Regions from separate parts of the Halalkalibacter flavus genome, predicted to be linked through region 4. Evidence: riboswitches for the same ligand, from Rfam matches in the RefSeq annotation. Region 4 holds a riboswitch; each other region holds the start of a gene.
What was found. A riboswitch is a leader RNA that binds a small molecule or an ion and turns the genes downstream of it on or off. The one in region 4 is predicted to bind S-adenosylmethionine.

Region 1 (6,497 bases), on a different contig from region 4:
GCTATTATCAATTCTTCCACTATAAGCTTTTTAGAACTACTAAATTAAATTTAAGTGTGACTAGTGACCTGATATTTATTGTTTATCTAAACAGAAACAGTTGGTTCAAGAACAGTTAATGTATTATCTATTGTATTGAGATTAACAGATGCACCTATTGGAATAGCAGCTTTAAAATTGCCATGTCCTGTAGCAAGATTGACCATGAGAGGTTTTCCTAAGGGTACTAACCAATCCCTTATCAAATCTGCATACGTAGTACCATAAGCCACAGGACAAGTGGTGCATTCTCCCATTATAATACCAATACAATCTTGAAATTTGCCTGACATTGATAACTGAGTAAGATAGCGAAATATACTTGTCGTGGGAGAATTGATTTCTTCTAAGAAAATTATTTTCCCCTTAGTATCAATTTCATATGGTGTACCCAGAGTATTGACAAGCGAAGTCATATTTCCACCTACTATCGGGCCCGTTACATTACCTTGTACTAAACTCATCAGTGGTATATTCGGTGGGTTTTGGATAGACCTAGGAGAAATTGCGGTAGAAGTAGCTTGAAAGAATTGATTGTAATTATAAGATGGAGTATCTGCTCTAAAATCACCAAGCATTAGGCTGTGAAACGTAATTAAGTTACTAAATTGATTCAAAATATTAAGTAGTACGGTAATGTCACTATAACCAGAAATGATTTTAGGGTTATCTCTTATTACATCGTAGTCTAGATACGGGAGAATGGTCTGAACCCCAGTCCCTCCACGTGTTGCTAGTATCATCTTGACACTTGGATCAGTGAACATGCTCCATAACATCTTCGGCTCTTTTTTCTGCCGATGAAGCTACGATTCCCTCAAATGAATAAACGTTTCTGCCAAAAGCAATATTAAAACCCATATCTCTAATTGTTTGAGCTCTAGTATTTATTATATTAGCATCAAGAGGGCTGCCAGCTGTAACTAATCCAATCGTATCTCCTCTTTGTAACACTGGTGGTCTTCTAGCCATTTTATTCCTCCCTTGTCTTCGCTTTTAAGACAGTTAGAGTTATTATGTGCGTATATATAAATGTATGAAAACAAATTTGTTTTATAAACATTTTTTAAAATCGACCATGTATTCGGCTCTGTACAAACGAGTTACACCTGAAGGCTGGTAGTTATGATCGTGCAAGAAGTGATTCATTCTTCCCCTTAACAACCAGCCATTTCAAATATTATTTACTTTTCATGCTAAAACGATTATGTTGCTTTCCATCAGCCGTCTATTACCATTTGTAAAAACCTTACTAAGAATGAGACTTATTATGATATTAACTTGATATCTTTCCCTGTATCATTATGTTCAAACACCGGAATGATTTCTGTGATCATTTCATCTTTAAAAACTTGTATTAGCTGGTTTTTCTTTTGTTTGGCTATCTTTAATTGGCTAAAATTAGTAAAGAAAATATAAGATTGATTCTTGCATTCCTGACCATTTTTAATTGTTGGGTTATGCAAATCAAAAAACAAATCTAATAATTCATTATAGGATACTTTCCAAGGATCAAACCAAATTTCTACAATATCTACATTCTTTTCTTTTAATTGTTTAATTTGAATATACTCAATACCACGAAAATCTGTAATAAAAGCCTTTTGACTGAAAAATTCACTTGCTCCAAACACTGCTCTTTCCATTAATGTTCGCTCCTTTTGAGCGATAATTCTTCTATCCATCAAAAAACCTCTCTAATAATTTTATAGAGAGGTTAGTATGTATTATTTAAATACATTCCTCTCATCTTTCAAAGGTTATACCTTTGCAGGAATTAGCACCGTTCAAGTCATTTATTTGACATGAGGTTGCCGGGTTTCATAGGGCCTGTCCCTCTACCACTCTGGATAAGAAGTTTATCGCTATTTATTTTTTAAAATATCTAACAACTTTATTGTTTCTAATAATATCAATCTCTAATACAAAATTCAAGTAATATTTTTAAAAGTATTATAAATTTCACCTCTGATTGAGAAATGCTCCTAGGTGAGGCCTTAATACCAATACGTTTTTTAAAATTATAAATATATTATCAACTGTTGCTGAACCAATGCCAATATAAAATAAATAAAAAAAGCTGTCTCTTAAGATCATTGTCTAGAGACAGCTTTTATCAATAATTAACGATTTAACGTTACATCACGTAAGAAGAAATAACCACTTGGATATTGCCAAAATCCTTCAACATCGGAACGTACTGCTGAGATGTTATCAGGGAAGTATAAATATGCATATGGAGATTCTTCAGCTAGTTTGTTTTGAACTTGTGCATATAAATCAATTCGAGTTTCTGGATCTATTTCTTGTCTAGCTGCATCAAGAAGTTCATCCAAATCTTCGTTTACAATACGAGAGCGATTTCCTGGTGGTCCAATATTTTTGGAATGGAATACTGCGTATAGACCATAGTCAGCATCTATAGTCACTGTTCCCCAGCTTCCTAAGAAAATTTCCATTTGGCCTAAACCCGCACGTTCTATATAGGTTCCGAACTCATACGTATCAATGTTAACATTTACACCGATTTCTGCTAGTTGAGATTGAAGTGCAACAGCTAAGTCTTGGCGCTCACGCTCATCATCTGTTAACAACGTAACATCAAAACCATCAGGATATCCAGCTTCTGCAAGAAGTTCTTTTGCTTGTTCAATATCATACTCAATAGTATCGACACCTTCACTATAACCGTATACACCTGGAGCAATTGGAGTATCTGCTGGAATTCCAACACCATCTAAAATTCCTTCAACTAAGGCATTTTTATCTACAGCCATGTGTAGCGCACGACGAACGTTTACATCGTTTAACGGTTCTACTTCAGTATTGAAACCAAGGTAAACCATTCTCGTGCTATTAACTTGTTCAACAATAGTATCAGGATTGCTCTCGACACGCGAAACATCACTAGGAGAAACAGTAAAATTAATATCAATTTCCCCTGTTTCTAGCTCAGCAATACGCGTTAAGCTTTCAGGAATAACCTTGAAAGTCACTGTGTCCACTTTCGCTTGTTCTTCATGCCAGTAATCTTCGTTTTTAGAAAGAGTTACTGAGTTTCCAGGCTGTTGGCTCTCAAATTTGAAATAACCTGTACCTGATGGTTGTTCATTTGCTGCAGCAAATGGATTTTCTCCATTTGCAAGGTCTTCATATGATTGCTCAATTAATTGCGGACTAATAATACTACCAGCAGTATGAGCTAAATGAGCTGGAAGTGGAGCAAATGGAAATTCCGTCTCAATATGTACAGTGAATTCATCAACTACACGTACATCCGTTACCATTCCAAATAAAAATGCAACAGGCGCTGCAACTTCTGGATCACGCACACGGTCAAGGCTTAACTTAACAGCTTCCGCATTTAGTTCCGTTCCGTCATGAAACGTAACACCTTCACGGATTTTCGCCTCCCAAACCGTATCTTCAATTTGTTCGAGCGATTCAGCTAACCCTGGTTGAATTTCTGAATTTTGATCCATGTAAACAAGGCGATCATAAATAGTTGCATTGATTGTGTTAGCAACTGTTTCGTTCGCACCATGTGGATCTAATGAAACAGGATCAGATACAACACCAATATTTAGGTCCCCCCCAATTGTAAGAGTTGATTCGTTATCAGTGTTAGAACCCTCATTTGTTGAATCATTGCTACAAGCAGCAACAAAACCGACAACTAGAGCGAGCATGATGATGAGAAACTTCGTTGAAATGCGCTTCATGTAAATCCCCCTTTTTTATTATTAAACCACAAAAAATTATATTCTAATAGTTTATCACCTGTCAATTTGATGCAGGAAATAACAGAGATTTACATGTAATATTATTTTAAATTAATTTACTGTTTCAAAAGTGAATCTATATTAATCCTTTATACTTATTCCTATACCTTCTATTTATAATACATTTAATAAATGGAAAAAAAGTTTTCACTATAAAAGACGTTTACACGGTTGCTTTTCTTTTCGCTAAAAGAGCACTATGCTCTTTTAGGAAACTCTGATTCTACATGAAGCCTGATAAATGGAAGTTTTTCTTGAGCTTTTTGAGAACTGATATTTACTTCCCGTGCCCCTGAAAAAACGTATTCTAAACAAAGCTCTCCAAAGCAATTGCTAGGATTGCTATTTTTGATGCTTGATTATATCCCTTGCCCCAATAATCATATCCAATCCATGTACCAATGTGACAGGACTTCTTTTTTTGATCTATAAACATTAAAATTGTTATTGCAATAACATCGGAGTATTCATCAAAAATGACACGGGATACGGGTTTACCTGCACGTTCTTCGTTAATCACTTTTTTGACGTAATTCTCCGTATCTTTAACTTTACCGTCTGGCAAACCTAAGGCATTTTGGACTTGTGGAGACGAGCAGCCTTCCTTCTTTTTTCTTTCTTTATTATGAGAGCACTCGCTCTATTACAAGTACTATTAAATATGACAAAAGGCTTTGGAGACCTTTCCAAAACCTTTTTGTCTTTATTTCTATGTTAAGTTTTATTATTCAATAAGTCGACTCGATTTTGACTTTTGAACTGTTTTTTCGATTCTACCAGCAAGGATTGGTTTTAACAAGAAACCTATTGTTACTGCAAGGAGCCAGAAACTAGCAAGCACGCATAAGTTTTTCCACACTAAGGCAGGGATGATACCACCAACAGCTTCACGTAACAGATTTATTGCGTAAGCAAATGGCATAAACGGATGTACAACCTGATAAAACGGTGGAGCTACTTCAATTGGAAACGTTCCACCTCCGCTCGATAACTGTAAGACAAGAAGAACAATAGCTAACGCTTTCCCAATATTCCCCAAGATTGATGTTAGAGTATAAACAATTGTCATAAAAACAACGGCAATAATGATCGAAAATAAAACTAAAAGGAATGGATGTGCCGCATAAATACCTAACAAAGTTAAATTTCCTACACTAACGATAATCCCTTGGAGAATTCCAACTATAAGAAATAGAATCATTCTTCCAAAGTAAATTTGTCGGAGAGTATAACTTTCCACACGATCGCCCGAATGTAGATTCGTACTAATTAAGTTTGATAAGAGTAAGGCCCCAACCCAGAGACTTAATGTTGTATAAAAAGGTACATTAGCTGAACCATAATTCGGAATAGGAAATAATTCCTCTTCAATTAAGGTAACTGGATTAGCAAAAAATTCACTTTCTTCATCTAAATCATTTCGTAGAATTGAAATAAGGTCACTTATCCACTCATCATCTTCTATCACTTTAATTCGCTCTGCTGCTGCTTTAATGTTCGCTTCGACTTCAGGAAGGTGTTCACGACTAAATTCAGCTAGTTCATTGATTGACTGCTGAACATCAGGTAAGCTTTCTTCCATTATTTTAGTTAGTTTCAGATAATTAGATTCTATCTTAGGAAGATCTTCCCTGATAAAAACGGTTACTTGGTTTAATTGTTCTTCAATTACGGGTAAATCATTTTTTATAAACTCACTCAATGTTTTAATAAGCTCAATGACAGCCGGTAGATCCTTTTGGATTTTGTCTGTTATTTCATTTATTCTTACTTCTATTTCAGGTAACCTCTCGATTAATTCCTTGATGTTTTCTTCTCCTGTTACAGTTATCATCTCTGCATGAATCAATACTTCTTCCATTGATTCCAGTTGAGAATAAGCTTCTTCAAAGGCCCCATCCGCCTGATTTAATTGTGAATGGGTAGCTTCAATTGCTTTTTCAATACTTTCAGCTCCTTCACTCTTTATGAACGTATGAAGTTCATTCGATCTTTTTTCTACTATTTTAGTCTTTTCTCTCATTGAACCAACTTGATCCTGTCCAAGATTATTGCCTTCTTCAAGTTGCGTTATAACTACAACTTTTTTTTGAAGTGTTTCAAGCATTTCTTTTATTCTCGATAATTGATCTATTACCGGAAGAAGCCCCTCACCCTTTGACGTCTCATATAAAATAATATACATATTCAATCCGTTCTCTAACACACGGATATGTGAGCTTAACTCTTTATTAACTCTATTCAAGGACTCTTTAGCATGTGCTTGGGTTTGTTCATTATCAAGCATCGCAAGTGATTGGTCTATCGCTGAAGTCGTCTGGCTGATAAAGAGTACCTGCTGAGCTAACGTATCAATAACAGGATTAGCTGTTGCCTGTGCATCTTCAAAAAAGGTTGTAAATGCATTCCCATATTCCTGCACCGTCTTGCCTTTTGATTGTAGAGCTAAAAGGCTTTCTTTTGCAGATCGAATCGTCGTTTGAGCATTTTTTGTCCCTTCTAATGCCTCTTGTAAGTTGTCATTAATCTTAGAGAATTGAAGCGTAATATGCTCCATTTCATCTTCGACTTTCTTAATTTCAGGTATTTTTTCTTCAAGTAATAAAATTTCATCAGTAAACTTATAAATTTGAGGAAATTGTTTTTCAAGTTCTAAGATTTGCTCTGCTATTAGAT
Region 2 (5,238 bases), on a different contig from region 4:
AATACATTGAGGAAAAAGCGAAGGATGTTTGTCGCAGGTACAATTATCACGAGATACGTACACCAATATTTGAACACACCGATTTATTCCAACGTGGAGTTGGCGATACAACAGACATCGTTCAAAAAGAAATGTACACATTTACAGATCGAGGGAATCGCAGTTTAACATTAAGACCAGAGGGAACCGCTGCTGTTGTTCGTTCATATGTTGAAAAGAAAATGTACGGGCAACCCAATCAGCCGACTAAATTATTTTACACTGGTCCTATGTTCCGATATGAACGGCCACAATCAGGGCGTATGCGTCAATTTGTTCAGTTTGGAGTCGAAGCATTAGGAAGTCAAGATCCTGCTATTGATGCGGAAGTATTAGCTCTAGTCATGAGTCTATATGAAGAGCTTGGCTTAAAAAATGTAAAGTTAGTACTTAACAGCTTAGGTGATAAAGAGAGCAGAGATGCTCACAGGCAAGCGTTGATTGATCACTTTAAACCGAGTATCAATGAATTTTGCGATGATTGTCAAAGTCGTTTAGAAAAAAATCCATTGCGGATATTAGATTGCAAAAAAGACCGAGAGCACCCATTAATGAAAAATGCTCCGTCTATTCTTGATTATTTAAACGAAGAGTCTCGTACATATTTTAGCCAAGTGAAAAACTATTTGGACCAACTAGGAATTGCCTATGTAGTAGATCCAACACTTGTACGAGGGCTTGATTATTATTATCACACAGCATTTGAAATTATGTCTGAAGGAGAAGGTTTTGGAGCAATAACGACATTGTGTGGCGGTGGACGTTACACAGGTCTAGTCGAAGATATCGGAGGTCCTTCTACTCCTGGAATTGGTTTTGCTTTTAGTATTGAGCGAGTAATTATGGCTCTAAAAGCTCAGGAACAAACGATTCCAGCTGCTCCACAATTAGATTGCTATTTAGTTTCATTAGGTGATGCAGCAAAGGAAAAGACAGTCGAACTGCTTTATCAATTAAGGCGTGCAGGAATTAGTGCTGACAAAGATTATTTAGACAAGAAGATGAAAGCTCAGTTTAAGGCTGCAGACCGTCTTCAAGCGCGATTCACCGCAATACTTGGTGATGATGAACTTTCGCAGGGGAAAATCAATGTAAAAGAGATGGAAACAGGCGAACAAAGTGAAATTGATTTGGCATCATTTATTGATTATATAAAAGGGAAAACAATAGGAGGTAAGTAAGATGATAGGAAGAACACATGAGTGTGGAAAGCTAGGCGAAGAGCACGTAGGTGAAAGAGTACAATTAAAAGGGTGGGTACAAAGACGCCGTGATTTAGGACAAGTAATCTTTTTAGATGTACGTGATCGTTCAGGTATTGTTCAAGTTGTATTTAATCCTGAGGTGAATCAAGAAGCTTTAACTATAGCCGAACGAGTAAGAAATGAATATGTCATTGAGGTTTGTGGGAACGTTGTTGCAAGGGACCCTAAAACAGTTAATGAGAAAATCGCTACAGGTTCAATTGAAGTTCATGTTGAAAAAATGAGTATCTTAAATACATCAAAGCCACTACCGTTTCAAATTGAAGCTGATACAGACGCTTCAGAAGACGTTCGTCTAAAGTATCGTTATTTAGACCTTCGTCGTCCAGATATGCAAGAGACGTTTAAATTACGTCATCGTACGACAAAGTTAATTCGTGACTTCCTTGATACGGAAACATTCATGGAGATTGAGACACCAATGCTAACAAAAAGTACACCAGAAGGGGCTCGTGATTATCTAGTTCCAAGCCGTGTTCATCATGGTGAGTTCTATGCTCTACCACAATCACCGCAACTTTTTAAACAACTGTTAATGGTATCTGGCTTTGAACGTTATTATCAAATTGTACGTTGTTTCCGTGATGAAGACTTGCGTGCTGATCGCCAACCAGAGTTCACTCAAGTCGATATTGAAACATCGTTTATGGACAAAGAAGATTTAATTGCTATGATGGAAAAAATGATGGCAAAGATTTTGAAAGAAATCAAAGGCGTTGACGTATCATTGCCGTTTCCACGTTTGACATATGATGAAGCTATGAACCGTTTTGGTTCAGATAAGCCAGACCTGCGTTTTGGAATGGAACTAATTGAACTATCAGAGATTGTGAAAGATTCAGAGTTCAAAGTATTCCAGAGTGCTCTTGCTAGTGGAGGGACAGTTAAAGGGTTGAACTTAAAAGGGGGAGCAAATAAGCTTTCTCGTAAAGAAATCGATGCCCTTACTGATTATGTAAAACAATACGGAGCAAAAGGCTTAGCATGGCTTAAGGTAGAAGAAGAAGGACTTAAAGGACCTATTGCTAAGTTCTTCACTGGAGAGGTTTCTACTTCATTACAAGAAGCTCTTGGCGCTGAAGTTGGCGACTTATTATTCTTTGGTGCAGATAAGAAACAGGTTGTATTTGATAGCCTTGGTGCACTCCGTTTGAAATTTGGAAAACAGTTTGACTTAATTGATCAAAGTCAATTTAATTTCCTTTGGGTAGTTGATTTTCCACTTGTTGAATACGATGAGGAAGCAAAACGTTATGTTGCCCTGCATCATCCGTTCACAAGTCCAGTAGAAGAAGATCTTGCTTTACTAGCAACTGATCCTGCTAGTGTACGTGCCAATGCTTATGATCTTGTATTAAATGGATATGAGCTCGGTGGTGGTTCGCAACGTATTTACCAAAGTGATATTCAAGAACAAATGTTTAAAGCACTAGGATTTTCTGAAGAGGAAGCTCGTGAACAATTTGGCTTCTTGTTGGAAGCATTTGAATTCGGTACTCCTCCACATGGTGGGATAGCTTTAGGGTTAGATCGTCTAATTATGTTACTAGCAGGTCGAACGAACTTACGTGATACTATTGCCTTCCCGAAAACGGCAAGTGCAAGTGATTTATTAACGAATGCACCTGGTGAAGTAAGTGTTGAACAGTTAATTGACTTGAATTTGTCAATAATTGGGAGAAAATCTGAAAAGGTGAATGTTTAATCATATTTGACAGTAATATGAAGCTGACGTATAATCACGTTAACTGAATACGAACGTTTGATAATTCAAACTTATCCAGAGTGGTGGAGGGACTGACCCTATGAAGCCCGGCAACCGTTTTGCAAGCCATGCAAAAAAAGGTGCTACTTTCAGCAGAATGTGTTTCATTCTGATAGATAAGTGAAGGCAAAAAAACCTTTCCTTATCTGGAGAGGTTTTTTTATTTAAGAGGAGGGTATGAATATGCTACAAATTGGTTTAATAGGATTTGGAACAGTTGGCAGCGGTGTATATGAACGCTTAACTAATACAAAGGAGCAACTAGAACAGCTGTTAGGAGAGGAAATACACATTTCTGCAATTCTTGTGAAAAGTCGTCAAAAACAACGCGCCACTGATATTGAAGCGTTTGTTACAACTAGTTGGGAAGAATTTTGTAATTCAACTGACTTTAATATCATTTTTGAAGCCATTGGAGGAATTGAACCTGCACTTTCATATACATCAAAATGGTTAGAAAAAGGTGTTCCAGTTATCACTGCTAACAAAAAACTTGTCGCAGAGAAGGGACAATTACTTGAGAGATTAGCAGAACAACACTCGACTTATTATGGCTATGAGGCAGCAGTTGCAGGTGGAATTCCGATTATTAACGCGTTAAAGGGAACACTCACAACTACACCAATATCGAGAATTTCAGGAATTTTAAATGGAACAACAAATTATATGTTAACAGAAATGATTGAAAGCCATCGAGGATTTGCTGATGTTTTATTAGAGGCACAAGAACTAGGTTATGCTGAGGCAGACCCAACTGACGATCTAGAAGGCTTTGATGCTTGGTACAAAATAAGAATACTAAGTCGCTTATGTTTCGGAAGCTGGCCTTCTTCTATTGAATTTTCACGTAAAGGTGTATCGACTATTAAGGATTGGCATGTTGAAATAGGAGAGCGTCTAGGATTTAAGATTAAGTTAATTGCTGAGGCTTGGCAGGGTGAAGCTAAAGTGAATGGTTCTGTAACTCCAGCCTTTTTAACACAAAACGAACCGTTAGCAAGTGTTAGAGGAGTGACAAATGGAATATCAATTGAAGGTGATTCTATTAATCAACTTCTTTTTATTGGACCAGGTGCTGGGAAAGAGGCTACGGCAAATAGTATGGTTGAAGATTTCCTTTTTCATGAGCGTACTAGACATTCACAAAGAAGTTTAGGAATGAAGGCGGAACAACGAAAAGAATCATTTACACATGCATTTGTTTTCCTAACTCATGCTGAAAGAGAAATTGCACTTCATTGGGTGAAGAAAAATCAGATAGCTGTAATTGACACATTCTCTCACCATGAAGGTGAAGGGTGGATTATCAATAGTACAGACGTCACACCTTTTGAAACGTATCCAATCTATGGGGATGTTTCAACACGTAGACGTTTAGAAACGATTCACTCAGCGCAATTCGGGGCGTTCTGATTTTAGCTTTTTATAAGCAGTCACTAAAGCGTAGGCATCTTCCTTTATATAATACGTCCGAACACCTCGACTTGTATGTAAATATAGAAAACCCATTGCACCTTTTTCTGGTTTCTTACGATAAGATATATCAAAAATAGCTGTAAGTGGGTAAATATCATCTTTTACAGTGAGTTGGTCATCAAATAACTTCATATCAAATGACGTTTCAATTGTACGTTTTTCGGTCCAGCCAATTTCTTGACGAATTTCTATGCATGTTTGAGTAGCTAGCAGATTCATATATAGTCACCTCTAAAATATATGTATACAGTAAATAACTGTATCATAATGAGTGGCATTTACCAAACAATAGATAAGATTGAATAATCTGAATATTAGGTTGACGTACAATAGCTGATTTGATAGTATTAATATAAAGAAGTAAGAATTCCTAATATGTACGTAGCAATTTACGTTTTGAGCCAACAGATTAAAAATGGGAGCTTGGGTTGACAATCGGATTACAGGCCTTTTTTAAGGAAGTAAAATGGTTTTCACAGGGCACCCACCTGTTTTAAGAACAGGTTCAAAACCATAATGAATACGGCATGATTGGGATTCTTACGTACATAGTAGGCAAGCAGCTTCTCAAATAGAGAAGTTGTTTTTTTTATGGGGGACGTGTTCCCCGCATGTCCGTTCCATTGCGCTCCAGCCAACTCGCTTTCCGCGGGGAGGTGTCGAGCCTACCTCTTCATCCCGCAGGAGTCGAGT
Region 3 (6,497 bases), on a different contig from region 4:
TATCCAACACACCAAACGTTTTTTAGTACGAGTGAAAAGTTGGAGATAGGTGGTGTGCCATTTGTCATTGAAGAACGAAAACCTAGAAGAAACCAAGCGCTTGTCTATTACAGAGAAGTGGTTAAAAGGAAAAATATACGCGTAAGAGCATATGAACACGTTGAAAATGTTCAAAAGCAAAAAGAAGGTCATTTTTACATAAAAACGTCAAAGGAAGAATACATAGCTGATCATGTAATTATTGCTACAGGCTACTATGATTCTCCAAATATGATGAACATACCAGGGGAAGACCAAAGCCACGTCCTCCATTATTTCAAGGAAGCTCATCCTTATTTTGATATGGATGTTGTTGTGATTGGAGGTAAGAATTCTGCTGTAGATGCAGCATTAGAGCTAGAAAAGGCAGGGGCTCGAGTGACGAATTTGTACCGTGGTAGTGAATATTCTACTAGTGTTAAGCCTTGGATCCTACCAGAATTTGAGTCGCTTGTTCGTCATGAAAAAATAAACATGGTGTTTAACGCAGAGGTCGTAGAAATTACAGATAATGAAGTTGTCTATCAAGTAGGAGAAAAGGTAGAAAGGGTGCCTGCGCAATTTGTCTTTGCGATGACCGGTTATCATCCAGACCATTCGTTTTTAAGAGAAATGGGGGTTCTTGTTGACCGAGCAAGTGGACGACCACATTTTAATCCTGATTCGATGGAAACAAACGTAGAAGGATTATATATTGCAGGTGTCATTGCTGCTGGAAATAATGCGAATGAAATCTTCATTGAAAATGGACGTTTTCACGGTGCGCAGATTGCTAACTCTATTCAAAGTAAGAAAAAATAGAAAAGAGGCAGTCACATAGGTCATTCTTTGCCCTTTTATGACTGCCTTTTCGAAGGTCGTTACCTGACCTATTTGAGACTTTGTATCATAGATTGACAAATCATACATTAAAAATGAGTGCTATGGATTATTTATAAAAAAGCTCCTGAATCGTTGAGTGATCCGTCGATTGTTCTAAAACAGCCATAAGTTTCAGTCTTGCCTTTTGACCGTTTAAGCCATTTGTAAAAATAACGCCGATTTCTTTTAATGTACGACCACCGCCTTCGTAAGCATAAGTATCTTGGACGACGCCGTTGAAACAACGAGATACAAGGACTACCGGAATGTTTCGAGCGATCAATGACTTTAGTGCAGGCATAATGGTTGGAGGGACATTCCCTTGACCGAATGCTTCAATAACTAACCCATCAATGTGAGTGTTTGCAACGGCTTCGATAATTGTTTCGTCCATGCCAGCAAAGGTCTTTAACAAAGCTACTTTTTTCGTCATTTGTGTAACAGGATGGCAATCACGTTTCGTTAATGTATGGTGAAAAAACACCCCTCGTTTCGTAACAATTCCGATTGGGCCGTATTGAGGGCTTTGGAATGTCGCAATATTACTTGAATGAGTTTTCGTTACATTTTTTGCTGTGTGAATTTCGTCATTCAAGACAACGAGAACTCCTTTTCCTCGGGCCTCGTCACTTGCTGCCACTCTTACTGATGCAATTAGATTATGTGGACCATCCGCACCAAGCTCATTACTAGAGCGCATCGCTCCAGTAATAATCACAGGAGTATCCCAGTCAAGAATAAGGTCTAGTAAATAGGCTGTTTCTTCTAGGGTGTCCGTCCCATGCGTCACAACTATGCCATCTAATTGATCTTCTTTCACACGCTCTTTTAACCTTTTTGCTAAATCAACCATTAAACTAGGTGTCATGTGAGGAGAAGGTAGATTTAAGTAATCATCCACAATCACGGAGGCAATGGTTGATAGCGATTCAATAGTGGAATATAATGGGTTTATTAAGTTTGGTTGAACGGCACCATGTTCATTTTCTTGCATGGCAATGGTGCCACCAGTATGTAAAACAAGAATTTTCTTCAAAAAGGTCACCCCAATATCGCAATGTTTTGCATAATTATATTATTTTATCATATAAGTTTTCGTTTGAGTAATGAATTGTAACGCAAGGGGAAAGGATTGGCGAATTGTTTGCACTTATTACAGCAGCAATAGCTCCAGGAATGGCATTATTATCATATTTTTATTTGCGAAATCATTATAGTTCAAATACGGTTTCGCTTGTTTTTCGAACGTTTTTAATTGGAGTGTTACTTGTATTTCCTGTTATGGTTTTACAATATGCATTCACGACGGAAGGGTATTTTACCCATCCATTTACAAGAGCCTTCTTTTTGTATGGGTTCGTGGAAGAATTCTTCAAATGGTTTTTACTTTGGGTTTTTGTGTATCAACATGCGACCTTTGCGAGACGCTATGATGGAATCGTCTATGGCGCCTCTCTCTCATTAGGATTTGCAACATTAGAAAATGTTTTTTATTTAATAGCTAACGGCTTAGAAACAGCCTTTATCCGAGCTTTATTGCCCGTGTCTAGTCACGCTTTGTACGGTGTTATCATGGGGTATTATCTTGGAAGAGCAAAAGTAGAAGAAGATAAAAGGGTGAAACATTTGACGTTTTCGTTAAGTTTGCCTATTATTTTACACGGCGTCTATGATTTTATATTGCTTTTTTTCGGCATGTATTTCTTAGTTGCATTAATTCCGTTTATGTTTTTTCTGTGGTGGGTAGCGTTAAAAAAGGTGAAACGAGCTAACCAATTAGACGTATAAGATCGTTGAATTTAATAAGTAAAGGGTGATCAATATGGCTGAAGGACGTTATCGTGTTGTGATTCGTTGTCCAGTTTGTAGTGAAAAATATATTCTACGTGGGAGTAGAAATGAAAAAGGTGAATATGAAACAGGCTTCAAGCGTTGTGTCTGTGGAAATGAAGAAAACTTAAATATTGATGCTTCCTTAGAATAAAAAAATTAATACTTAATATGTAGCGATCGTTGCTGTTGTGCTTTTTTCTAATAATTTAATCTACTTGCAGGGAAAATTTCTCTTGCAAAAGTTCGAAATTTGTTGTAATTTTGATTAAATGAAAAATATGAATAATTGATTTTCTTATCAAGAGAGACGGAGGGACTGGCCCAAAGATGTCTCAGCAACCAGCCGATTTCGGTCAGGTGCTAAATCCATCAAGTCGACGGCTTGAAAGATAAGGAGAGGCGATTGATAACACAACCACCTTCTTCTTATTTAAAATAGAAGGTGGTTTTTAATATTTATTGAATGAAAAAAATTGTGGAGGGCTTATAAATGAACCGTGAGAAACTTGAGACAATATTAGTACAAATTGGAAATCGTTCCGATAATCCAACAGGGACCATTAATACACCTGTGTATTTTTCAACTGCTTACAGGCACACCGGAATTGGGGAGTCGACAGGATATGATTACGCAAGGACAGGCAATCCAACTAGAGAGGTCGTAGAAAAAGCGATAGCGGAGTTAGAAGAGGGGGACCGAGGTTTTGCTTGCAGCTCGGGAATGGCAGCCATTCAAACGGTTCTGTCTCTTTTTGAACAAGGAGATGAAATTTTAGCATCACAAGACTTGTATGGAGGAACCTATCGTTTATTTGAACAAGGATGGAATCGTTGGGGCTTAACTTTCTCTTTTGCCGACCCTCGTAACCTTGAACAGTTTGAAAGCTGTATTACAGATAAAACAAAGGCATTATTTATAGAAACACCGACGAACCCATTAATGCAAGAAGCATCGGTAGTTGATCTAGCTAAAATAGCCAAAAAATACGGAATTTTATTAATTGTTGATAATACGTTTTATACCCCGCTTCTGCAACAACCGCTAGTGGACGGTGCAGATATTGTTATACATAGCGCGTCTAAATATTTAGGTGGCCACAATGATGTTATCGCTGGGTTAATTGCTGCAAAAGGAGAAGAGCTTTGTGAGCGAATTGGTTATTACCATAACGGGATTGGAGCAATCTTGTCAGCTTTCGATTCATATCAATTAATTAGAGGGATGAAAACTCTAGCCCTTCGAATGGATAAACATCAAGAAAATGCGAAAGCCATCGTAAAATATTTAGAGGCGCAAGAAGGTGTAATAGACGTCCTATATCCTGGAAAAGGTGGAATGATATCTTTTCGTATATTAAAAGAAGACTGGGTTAACCCATTTTTACAGCAGTTGAAACTCGTCTCGTTTGCAGAGAGTTTAGGTGGGGTTGAGAGTTTGATGACGTATCCTGCTACGCAAACGCATATGGACATTCCTGAAGATATTCGGATAGCAAATGGTGTTTGCAATCGCTTGTTACGTTTTTCTGTTGGTATTGAGCGAGCTGAGGATTTAATTGCTGATCTTGATCAAGCATTCCGTCACGTGAAAGAGAGGGAGAATGAATGAGTTTTCTAGAACAACTAGCATCAAAAGTCTTAATAGGAGATGGAGCAATGGGAACGTTGCTATACGAGCAAGGCGTCGACCAATGTTTTGAAGAAGTGAACGTAAAAAATCCAGAGATCATTCTAAATGCACATAAGAGATACGTCTTGGCTGGAGCTGATGTAATTCAGTCTAATACGTACGCTGCGAACAAACTGAAACTAGAAAAATATGGGCTAGAAAAAGAGGTTCGCTCTATCAATCGTTCAGGTGTTCGTCTTGCGAAAGAAGCTTCTAGTGAAAATACATTTGTTCTAGGAACTGTTGGGGGGATTAGACGGTTTCAATTAGAAGAATGGAACCTTGACGAGATAGAGGAAGCCTTCAAAGAGCAATTAAATGAACTATTAACAGAAGGCGTTGACGGCCTTTTATTAGAAACGTTTTACGATTTGGAAGAAGCAAAGATGGCTGCAAACCTTGCACGAAAATTAACAGATTCGCCTATAGTGGTAAATCTGTCACTCGGAGAAGTAGGTGTGATGAATGGCGGGATTGCCGTTTCTGATGCGTTTGAACAACTGACAGCTATAGGTGCTGATGTGGTTGGATTAAATTGTCGGACAGGTCCGTTTCATATGCTTCGTTCATTTGAAACGATTGCGTTACCGAAAAAGGGGTTTTTATCTGCGTACCCAAATGCAAGCTTACCTGATTATCGTGATGGGCGTGTTTTCTATCAATCGAATGCAGATTATTTTCAAGATATGGGAGAGAAGTTTATTAAGCAGGGGGTTCGTTTATTAGGAGGGTGTTGTGGTACGACGCCTGAGCATATTGAAGCATTTGCTAAGGTGAGAGAAACGACAGAACCGATTACTAGTAAAACGATCAGGCCTTTAGCTAGGATTATGCGGGAATCGATTGAAATCCCACGAAAAGAAAAGCCGCTTCCAGAAATTGTGAAAGAACGAAAGTCTGTAATTGTTGAGTTAGATCCCCCTAAAAAGTTAAGTACAAAGCGGTTTATGGAAGGCGCTAAAGCACTTAAGGAAGCGGGAGTAGATGCTGTTACGATGGCTGATAATTCGCTTGCCTCCCCACGAGTCGATAATTTAGCTCTTGGTGCAATGATTAAAGAACAGGTAGGTGCAAGACCGCTTGTCCATGTTACTTGCCGGGATAGAAATTTGATTGGATTACAGTCTCATTTAATGGGTCTACATGCATTAGGCATTGATGATGTCTTGGCGATTACAGGAGATCCGACGAAAATTGGCGATTTTCCTGGAGCGACATCCGTTTATGATGTAAGTTCCTTTCAACTTATTTCATTTTTGAAGCAGCTGAATGAAGGAATTTCTTTTTCTGGAAAGGAATTGGGGCAGAAAGCGAATTTCTCTGTCGGTGCAGCGTTTAATCCAAATGTGAGACATTTAGATAAAGCTGTAAAGAGAATGGAGAAAAAGATTGAAAGTGGAGCAGATTACTTTATGACCCAACCAATTTACAGCATTGAACAAATGGAATCCTTGGCGAATGAGACGAAACATATAAAAGAACCTATCTATATCGGGATTATGCCATTAACAGGTACGAGAAATGCTGAATTTCTTCATAATGAGGTGCCAGGTATTAAATTAACAGATGAAATTCGAGCTGCGATGGCTGCATGTGGAGATGACAAAGAAGCCGCTGCGGCTGAAGGGATACAAATTGCGCGATCACTGATTGACGCAGCTTTGCAATATTTCAATGGAATTTATTTAATTACTCCGTTTATGCGTTATGAAATGACAGTCGAGTTAACAAAATATATTGAAGCAAGGAAACCAATTATTCAAGGAAGTAAGTAATTTAGAAGCATGCGGGAATAGAAAGGACGGACATATGGTTAAGTCTTTGTTTGAACAACAGCTAGAAAAGAAAATTCTAATCCTAGACGGTGCAATGGGGACAATGTTGCAACAAGCTGAACTAACAGCAGAGGATTTTGGTGGAGAAGAATATGAAGGATGTAATGAATATTTAAATGAAACAGCTCCTCATGTCATTGAAAACATACATCGAGCTTATTTAAAAGCAGGGGCCGACATCATCGAAACGAATACATTCGGCTCGACAGATATTGTATTAGACGATTATGATCTTGGCTATAAAGCAGAAGAATTAAGTC
Region 4 (6,497 bases):
GAAGTAATAAAAGCAAATCAGTCTGTACCACAATTAAAGGATGTACATGTGGAAGGGATTGGTCATGAGTATTGGGTAGATAGAACGTCCGGTTTTACTGAAGAAGAGCAAGAGGCGTTAATTGATTATCTACTTTCAACAACAAGCCCAAATGAATAGGGAGATTATATAGAAAAGATGGAAAACAGGTTCTCAAGACGAATTTGAGACCCTGTTTTTTATCTTATTTAGGACCAGCTTTCTTAATTCTGCTGCTAATAGAATTGAACTTTTCAAAGTTTTTCTTGAAATTAGCGGCTAATTCTTTTGCCTTTTGATCGTATGCTTCTTTATCTGCCCATGTATCACGAGGTTTGAGAACCAAGTCAGGTACTCCAGGACAATGAATAGGAATGTGTAGTCCAAAAATAGAATCTGTAATTGTCTCTGCAGAACGTAATTCACCAGATAAGGCAGCCTGAACCATTGCGCGAGTATATTTTAGATTCATCCGTTTTCCGATTCCGTATTCGCCACCGGACCAGCCAGTATTAACAAGGTAGACATTAACATCATGCAGGTCAATCTTTTCTCCTAGCATTTCAGCGTAACGAACCGCTGGCAATGGAAGAAAAGGTGCCCCAAAGCAAGTGGAAAAAGTAGCTTCTGGAGAAGTTACACCACGTTCTGTTCCAGCAAGTTTACTTGTGTATCCAGATAAGAAATGGTACATTGCCTGTTCCTTTGTTAACTTACTAATTGGAGGCAAAACACCAAAAGCATCTGCTGTTAGGAAAATAATTGTTTTTGGATGTCCTGCAACACTTGGAACTAAAGCATTAGGGATTGCATCAATCGGATAAGCTGCGCGAGTATTTTCGGTTAACGATGTATCATCGTAGTCTGCATTGCCTGTTTCAACATCAACAGCTACATTTTCAAGAATTGTTCCAAATCGAATAGCGTTCCAGATTTGTGGCTCTTTTTCTTTGGAAAGGTTTACACATTTAGCGTAACAACCCCCCTCGATATTAAATACGCCATTACTTGACCAGCCATGCTCATCATCTCCTATTAATGAACGAAGAGGATCAGCTGATAACGTTGTCTTGCCTGTTCCGGAAAGACCGAAGAACAAGGCGACGTCTCCCTCTCTGCCTGTATTTGCAGAGCAATGCATCGAAAGTACATCTTGCTCAGGAAGTATGAAATTCATAACGGAGAAGATGGATTTTTTCATTTCACCTGCATATTCCGTTCCGCCAATTAACACAACACGCTCTTCAAAAGAAATGATGACAAATGCTTCTGAGTTTGTTCCGTCAGTTATAGGGTCGGCTTTAAAAGATGGAGCTGATATTATTGTGAACTCTTTTTGTAAAGGTTCCTGTTGATCTTTGGTAGGGCGAATAAATAATTGACGTGCAAAAACTTGGTGCCATGCAAATTCGTTAATTACTTTTAATGGAATTTGATACCGATTGTCAGCACCTGCATAGCCATCAGAAACAAAAATTTCATCTTTACTCTTTAAATGTTCAATTACTTTAAAATATAGGGAGGTAAACGTATCTTTGTCAATTGGCTGATTAACCGTTCCCCATTCAATGCTGTGTTTTACACCTGGTTCGTTGACAATGAATTTGTCTTTAGGGGAACGACCAGTGTAAGCGCCAGTTTCAACACTAAGTGCACCTGTAGATGTGAGCTTCCCTTCACCGCGCATTAACGACTTTTCAATTAATGAGGAGATAGGAAGATTAAGGTGAACCATGTCTGAGTTCACTAAGTTAATTAATTCGGACTGAAGGCTGATTGTATTCATTGTCGCAAAACCCTTTCTTTAATTTTTTGATTATTAGCATAAAATACTAAATCTTGTTAATTAGTATAACATATTAAGTCTAATAGTCTATACTATTAATTCGTTTTTTCATTTGTGATATATTTAATAGAAAATGTGTTTTCGTAGGAGTTTTTTTTGCTTCTATGGTCAGCATTTGAACAAAATGCTTCAATTGTTCCTAAATTTTTGCTTCATGCATAGAATGTTGATAAAGAGAAATGAAGGAGGCGTTCTATTTGCAGCAAGTTTCCATGTTGGATCTGGCTACTGTTTCAGCCGTAGTAGCGGCGCTTGTAACGGTAATAGGAAATGCCTTTGGTATTGAAAAGCAATATCGTGCTCTATTAGCGATCGGAATAGCTGGTATACTTTGGTTTATCCCTAGGGAGTGGGGAGAACAAGTACTGATGGCACTGATTATCGGTTTAACAGCTAGTGGGGTTTATAGCCAAGTGAAACCTCGGGATAATGCAAATGAATTAATGAAAATGCAACTTCGAGAAGAACTTCGAAAAGAACAAGAATTGGAGAAGGAAAGGGAGCAAAAGCAACAACAAAGGGAAAGACAAAACGCAAGCCATCAAGAGAGGCGAGATGATACACCATACTAAAAATAAAAAGGTGAGGTTTGCTTAAAGGCACTGAAAAGATGTTGGTTTCATCTATCAGTGCCTCTTTGACTGCTAGTAAATCTTATGTCGTTATTAGCATAGTTTTAAATGAATCGTGCACAATAAGAATAAATCTGAATGAAAAATTGATTATATCTTTGATAGGAGTCGGATATGTTGACACTAAACAACATGTGCGATATGATATGCGTCGAACGGATACTCTTATCCTGAGTAGGCGGAGGGACAGGCCCGAAGAAGCCCAGCAACCAACACTTTAAAGCCATGAGTGAAAAGGTGCTAACCTGCAAGGCTATGCCTTGGACGATAAGAGGCTAAAGGTAAACATTCAACCCTTTTCCTCTATAGGAGAAGGGTTTTTATCGTTTATACGGTCTGACAGGTAGGTATTTCCCATTCGGTGGGGCATGAGTGCCGTCTCAAAGAAAAACACAAGCTAATGGCGTAGTAGCAGTGTTTAAAGGAGGAATTTGATAATGACAGAATTGAAAAGCAGACGTTTGTTTACGTCGGAATCAGTAACAGAAGGGCATCCTGATAAAATATGTGATCAAATTTCAGACGCAATTCTTGATGCGATTTTAACCAATGACCCGAATGCTCGTGTAGCATGCGAAACATCTGTTACAACGGGCTTAGTATTAGTTGCGGGAGAGATTACGACAAGTACGTATGTTGACATTCCAAAGATCGTTCGTGAAACAATTAAAGGAATTGGTTATACTCGTGCAAAATATGGTTTTGACTATGAAACGTGTGCAGTCCTTACATCAATTGATGAGCAGTCAGCAGATATTGCTCAAGGTGTTGACAAGGCACTAGAAGCTCGTGAAGGTCAAATGACGGATGAAGAAATTGAAGCAATTGGTGCTGGTGACCAAGGACTTATGTTTGGTTATGCTAACAACGAGACAAAAGAGTTAATGCCTCTTCCAATTTCACTAAGTCATAAAATTGCTAGACGCTTAACTGAGGTACGGAAAGAGGAGATTCTTCCTTATCTTCGTCCGGATGGGAAAACACAAGTAACTGTAGAGTATGATGAGGATGGAAAACCTGTTCGTATTGATACGATCGTTATTTCAACTCAACATCATCCAGAAGTAACTCTAGAGCAAATTCAACGTAATTTAAAAGAATATGTCATTAACCCAGTTGTCCCACAAGAATTAATTGATGAGAAAACGAAATACTTCATTAACCCAACAGGCCGTTTCGTTATTGGGGGACCTCAAGGAGATGCTGGTTTAACTGGGCGTAAGATCATCGTTGATACATACGGTGGATATGCACGTCATGGTGGTGGGGCATTCTCTGGTAAAGATGCGACAAAAGTTGATCGCTCAGGAGCATATGCAGCTCGTTACGTAGCGAAAAATATTGTTGCTGCTGGCCTTGCTGATAAATGTGAAGTCCAGTTAGCTTATGCCATTGGTGTTGCACAACCTGTCTCGATCTCTATTGATACATTTGGTACTGGAAAAGTATCTGAAGAGTCACTAGTAGCGCTTGTGCGTGAAAACTTTGACCTACGTCCTGCAGGTATTATTAAAATGCTTGACTTACGTCGTCCAATTTACAAGCAAACAGCAGCATACGGACACTTTGGGCGTACAGATGTCGAATTACCATGGGAACAAACGAATAAAGCGGCTGCTTTAAAGGAGCAAGCTGGACTATAAAAAAATTAAATAGAGACGTACTAATGCACACGATTTTTCTAGAAGAATCGTGTGCATTTTTTATTGCTGATTTATAAGGATAGGAGGTGAAGTGTGAGGACCGAAGTGCATGTGAGATAGGAGGGAAAAGTCCTTCATAAGAGAGAAGAAGACCGAAACGTTGTTGAAAACAAGGGAAGCATCCTTTATTTCGAAAAGGACCCCCTTTTGCTCCCAATACAAATCCAATAATTATTAAGCCTATCCGTATGGTTCCCAGCTTTATTGGTCAAAATGAAACTAAGGAGGGGGTGAGTGAAATGGCACAAGATGTTTTATGTGAAGTAAACAACTGTGTATACTGGGCTCATGGAAACCAGTGTGAGGCTGACAGAATTTATGTAGTAAGTCATACAGGAAAAGAAGCAGAGAAGCAAGAAGAAACAGATTGTAAAACGTTTGAACCACAACATTAATTTTGGCTTGAAAAGAGCGATGGCCATCGCTCTTTTCTTTCTTTATTATTGATAATAATAATCAATATTATTCATTAAAAAAGAAAATCCTGTTATTTGTTTTTATCTTTTTGAATAACTTGTTTATAATGCTGCCCTTTTTCTACATATTCACGACGGATACGAGTCATATCAACCGTATCTTCTTCAGTTAGATTACGAATGACTTTCGCGGGTCTGCCAAATGCCAGACAATTAGCTGGGATTTTCTTTCCAGGAGGGACGAGGCTTCCAGCACCGATAAAGGCACCTTCACCAATCTCAGCACCATCTAATACAATGGAGCCCATGCCAATTAACGCATTTTTACGTATTGTGCAACTATGTAGCATGACTTGATGACCTACAGTAACATCATCTTCAATGATTAATGGATATTTTGGACTTTGATGCAGCATTGATTGATCCTGAATATTGACTCTGTTCCCTATTCTTGTAGGAGATACATCACCTCTGATAACCGTTTGAAACCAAATACTTGACTCTTCTCCAATTGTAACATCTCCAGTAATTGTCACTCCATCTGCAATAAAGGCACTGTCTGAAATTGTCGGAAATTTGTCTTGATAACGATAAATCATTCGTCCACATCCTTTTCGTTTAGTAAAAAAATCGCTATACTTATTTTAACGTAAAACGTAATGCCAGGGTTACTGAAAAAGGATAGAATTGTCAATTACATAACTTTTCATAACGCCATGGTCTTTTTTCAAATTATATCGTTAGGGGGAATACGTTATGTGGAAATGGGAAGTGGCTGACCCAAGAGGAGTGGTCGTCATGGTTCATGGTGCAGGAGAGCATCATGGACGGTATTTGTGGCTAGCGAAAAAGTGGAATGATCATGGGTTTGATGTGGTGATGGGCGATCTCCCAGGCCAAGGAAAAACAAGAGGAAAAAGAGGCCATATTCAATCGTTTAATCAATATATTGATTCAGTGGAAGAATGGTTAAATGAAGCAAGAACGAAAGGATTACCGGTTTTTTTACTTGGGCATAGTATGGGAGGACTTGTTGTGATTCGCACGTTAATGGAGCGAAGTACAGCCATGATAAGCGCAGTTATATTGTCATCGCCATGTTTAGGTTTAAGTGAACCTCCTCCAAAAACAAAGGAATTTGCGACAAAAATTCTTCACCGAGTTGCCCCTTCGTTTAGTCAAAATTCAGGGATCCGTACTGAGTTTACGACACGTAACGAAGAGGTGAGAGAAGCCTATTTAAAAGATGAACTTCGGGTTACAAAGGTTTCCGCTCGGTGGTATCAGGAATTGGCAAAGGCAATGCGCTTAGCACATCGTTACCCAGAAAAATTTCCGAATCTTCCTCTACTTGTTCTCCAATCAGGAGAAGATTACATTGTGAATAAATATGAAGTTAGAGAATGGTTTAATCACCTTTCATTACAAGAGAAACATTATAAGGAATGGGAAGGCTTCTATCATGAAGTGTTTAATGAGCCAGAACGCGAAGATGTTTTTCGTTATGCTATTGGCTTTGTTAACTTGCTAACTCCTTAAAAGTCCGTACAACTTAATTGTATGTATACTTAGAATATGCTAAGGTTCTAAGTATGGAAAATGACTAGGAGGAATTTCGGTTGAGCGCACCAACAAGACCTATCCCGTTACTTATGAACATTTATAAAGAAGTCATTCCAACGGTCCATAAATACTTTGACCCATGGATAGAGAAGGCTTCATTAATACCAGATCCTGAGCTTCGTGCCCAAGCACTTGACGCCCTTAAAAAGAAAAAATTCCATTGTGAAGGTGGCGGGGTATATGGCCTCGTAGCGAAGGATCGTTTTGATGATTTGCTTCAATTTATCATTGCCTATCAAATTGCTTGTGATTATTTAGA

Region 1: linked by a shared signal. The riboswitch ahead of SAY88_RS01480 (peptide-methionine (S)-S-oxide reductase) and the one ahead of metK (methionine adenosyltransferase) in region 4 are both predicted to bind S-adenosylmethionine.
Region 2: linked by a shared signal. The riboswitch ahead of SAY88_RS09270 (homoserine dehydrogenase) and the one ahead of metK (methionine adenosyltransferase) in region 4 are both predicted to bind S-adenosylmethionine.
Region 3: linked by a shared signal. The riboswitch ahead of SAY88_RS05630 (methionine biosynthesis PLP-dependent protein) and the one ahead of metK (methionine adenosyltransferase) in region 4 are both predicted to bind S-adenosylmethionine.

The regions. Positions count from the first base shown of each region.
Region 1 covers NZ_JAWRVK010000002.1:46,857-53,353, forward strand. The annotation lists partial or broken gene SAY88_RS01475 (S66 peptidase family protein) at 87-1,011, opposite strand; gene SAY88_RS01480 (peptide-methionine (S)-S-oxide reductase) at 1,308-1,724, opposite strand; SAM riboswitch class I at 1,783-1,896, opposite strand; gene SAY88_RS01485 (glutathione ABC transporter substrate-binding protein) at 2,163-3,761, opposite strand; gene SAY88_RS01490 (GNAT family N-acetyltransferase) at 4,129-4,386, opposite strand; gene SAY88_RS01495 (YhgE/Pip domain-containing protein) at 4,546-6,497, opposite strand, start outside.
Region 2 covers NZ_JAWRVK010000010.1:133,554-138,791, forward strand. The annotation lists gene hisS (histidine--tRNA ligase) at 1-1,220, shown strand, start outside; gene aspS (aspartate--tRNA ligase) at 1,222-3,009, shown strand; SAM riboswitch class I at 3,078-3,192, shown strand; gene SAY88_RS09270 (homoserine dehydrogenase) at 3,253-4,482, shown strand; gene SAY88_RS09275 (hypothetical protein) at 4,459-4,764, opposite strand; RNA gene ssrS (6S RNA) at 4,910-5,087, shown strand.
Region 3 covers NZ_JAWRVK010000006.1:11,631-18,127, forward strand. The annotation lists gene SAY88_RS05610 (YpdA family putative bacillithiol disulfide reductase) at 1-840, shown strand, start outside; gene SAY88_RS05615 (asparaginase) at 968-1,936, opposite strand; gene prsW (glutamic-type intramembrane protease PrsW) at 2,041-2,688, shown strand; gene SAY88_RS05625 (hypothetical protein) at 2,723-2,884, shown strand; SAM riboswitch class I at 3,026-3,129, shown strand; gene SAY88_RS05630 (methionine biosynthesis PLP-dependent protein) at 3,224-4,342, shown strand; gene SAY88_RS05635 (bifunctional homocysteine S-methyltransferase/methylenetetrahydrofolate reductase) at 4,339-6,177, shown strand; gene metH (methionine synthase) at 6,212-6,497, shown strand, end outside.
Region 4 covers NZ_JAWRVK010000039.1:25,683-32,179, forward strand. The annotation lists gene SAY88_RS19750 (hypothetical protein) at 1-159, shown strand, start outside; gene pckA (phosphoenolpyruvate carboxykinase (ATP)) at 224-1,804, opposite strand; gene SAY88_RS19760 (hypothetical protein) at 2,062-2,436, shown strand; SAM riboswitch class I at 2,659-2,770, shown strand; gene metK (methionine adenosyltransferase) at 2,934-4,139, shown strand; gene SAY88_RS19770 (DUF1540 domain-containing protein) at 4,439-4,594, shown strand; gene SAY88_RS19775 (gamma carbonic anhydrase) at 4,687-5,214, opposite strand; gene SAY88_RS19780 (alpha/beta hydrolase) at 5,372-6,154, shown strand; gene SAY88_RS19785 (tetraprenyl-beta-curcumene synthase family protein) at 6,235-6,497, shown strand, end outside.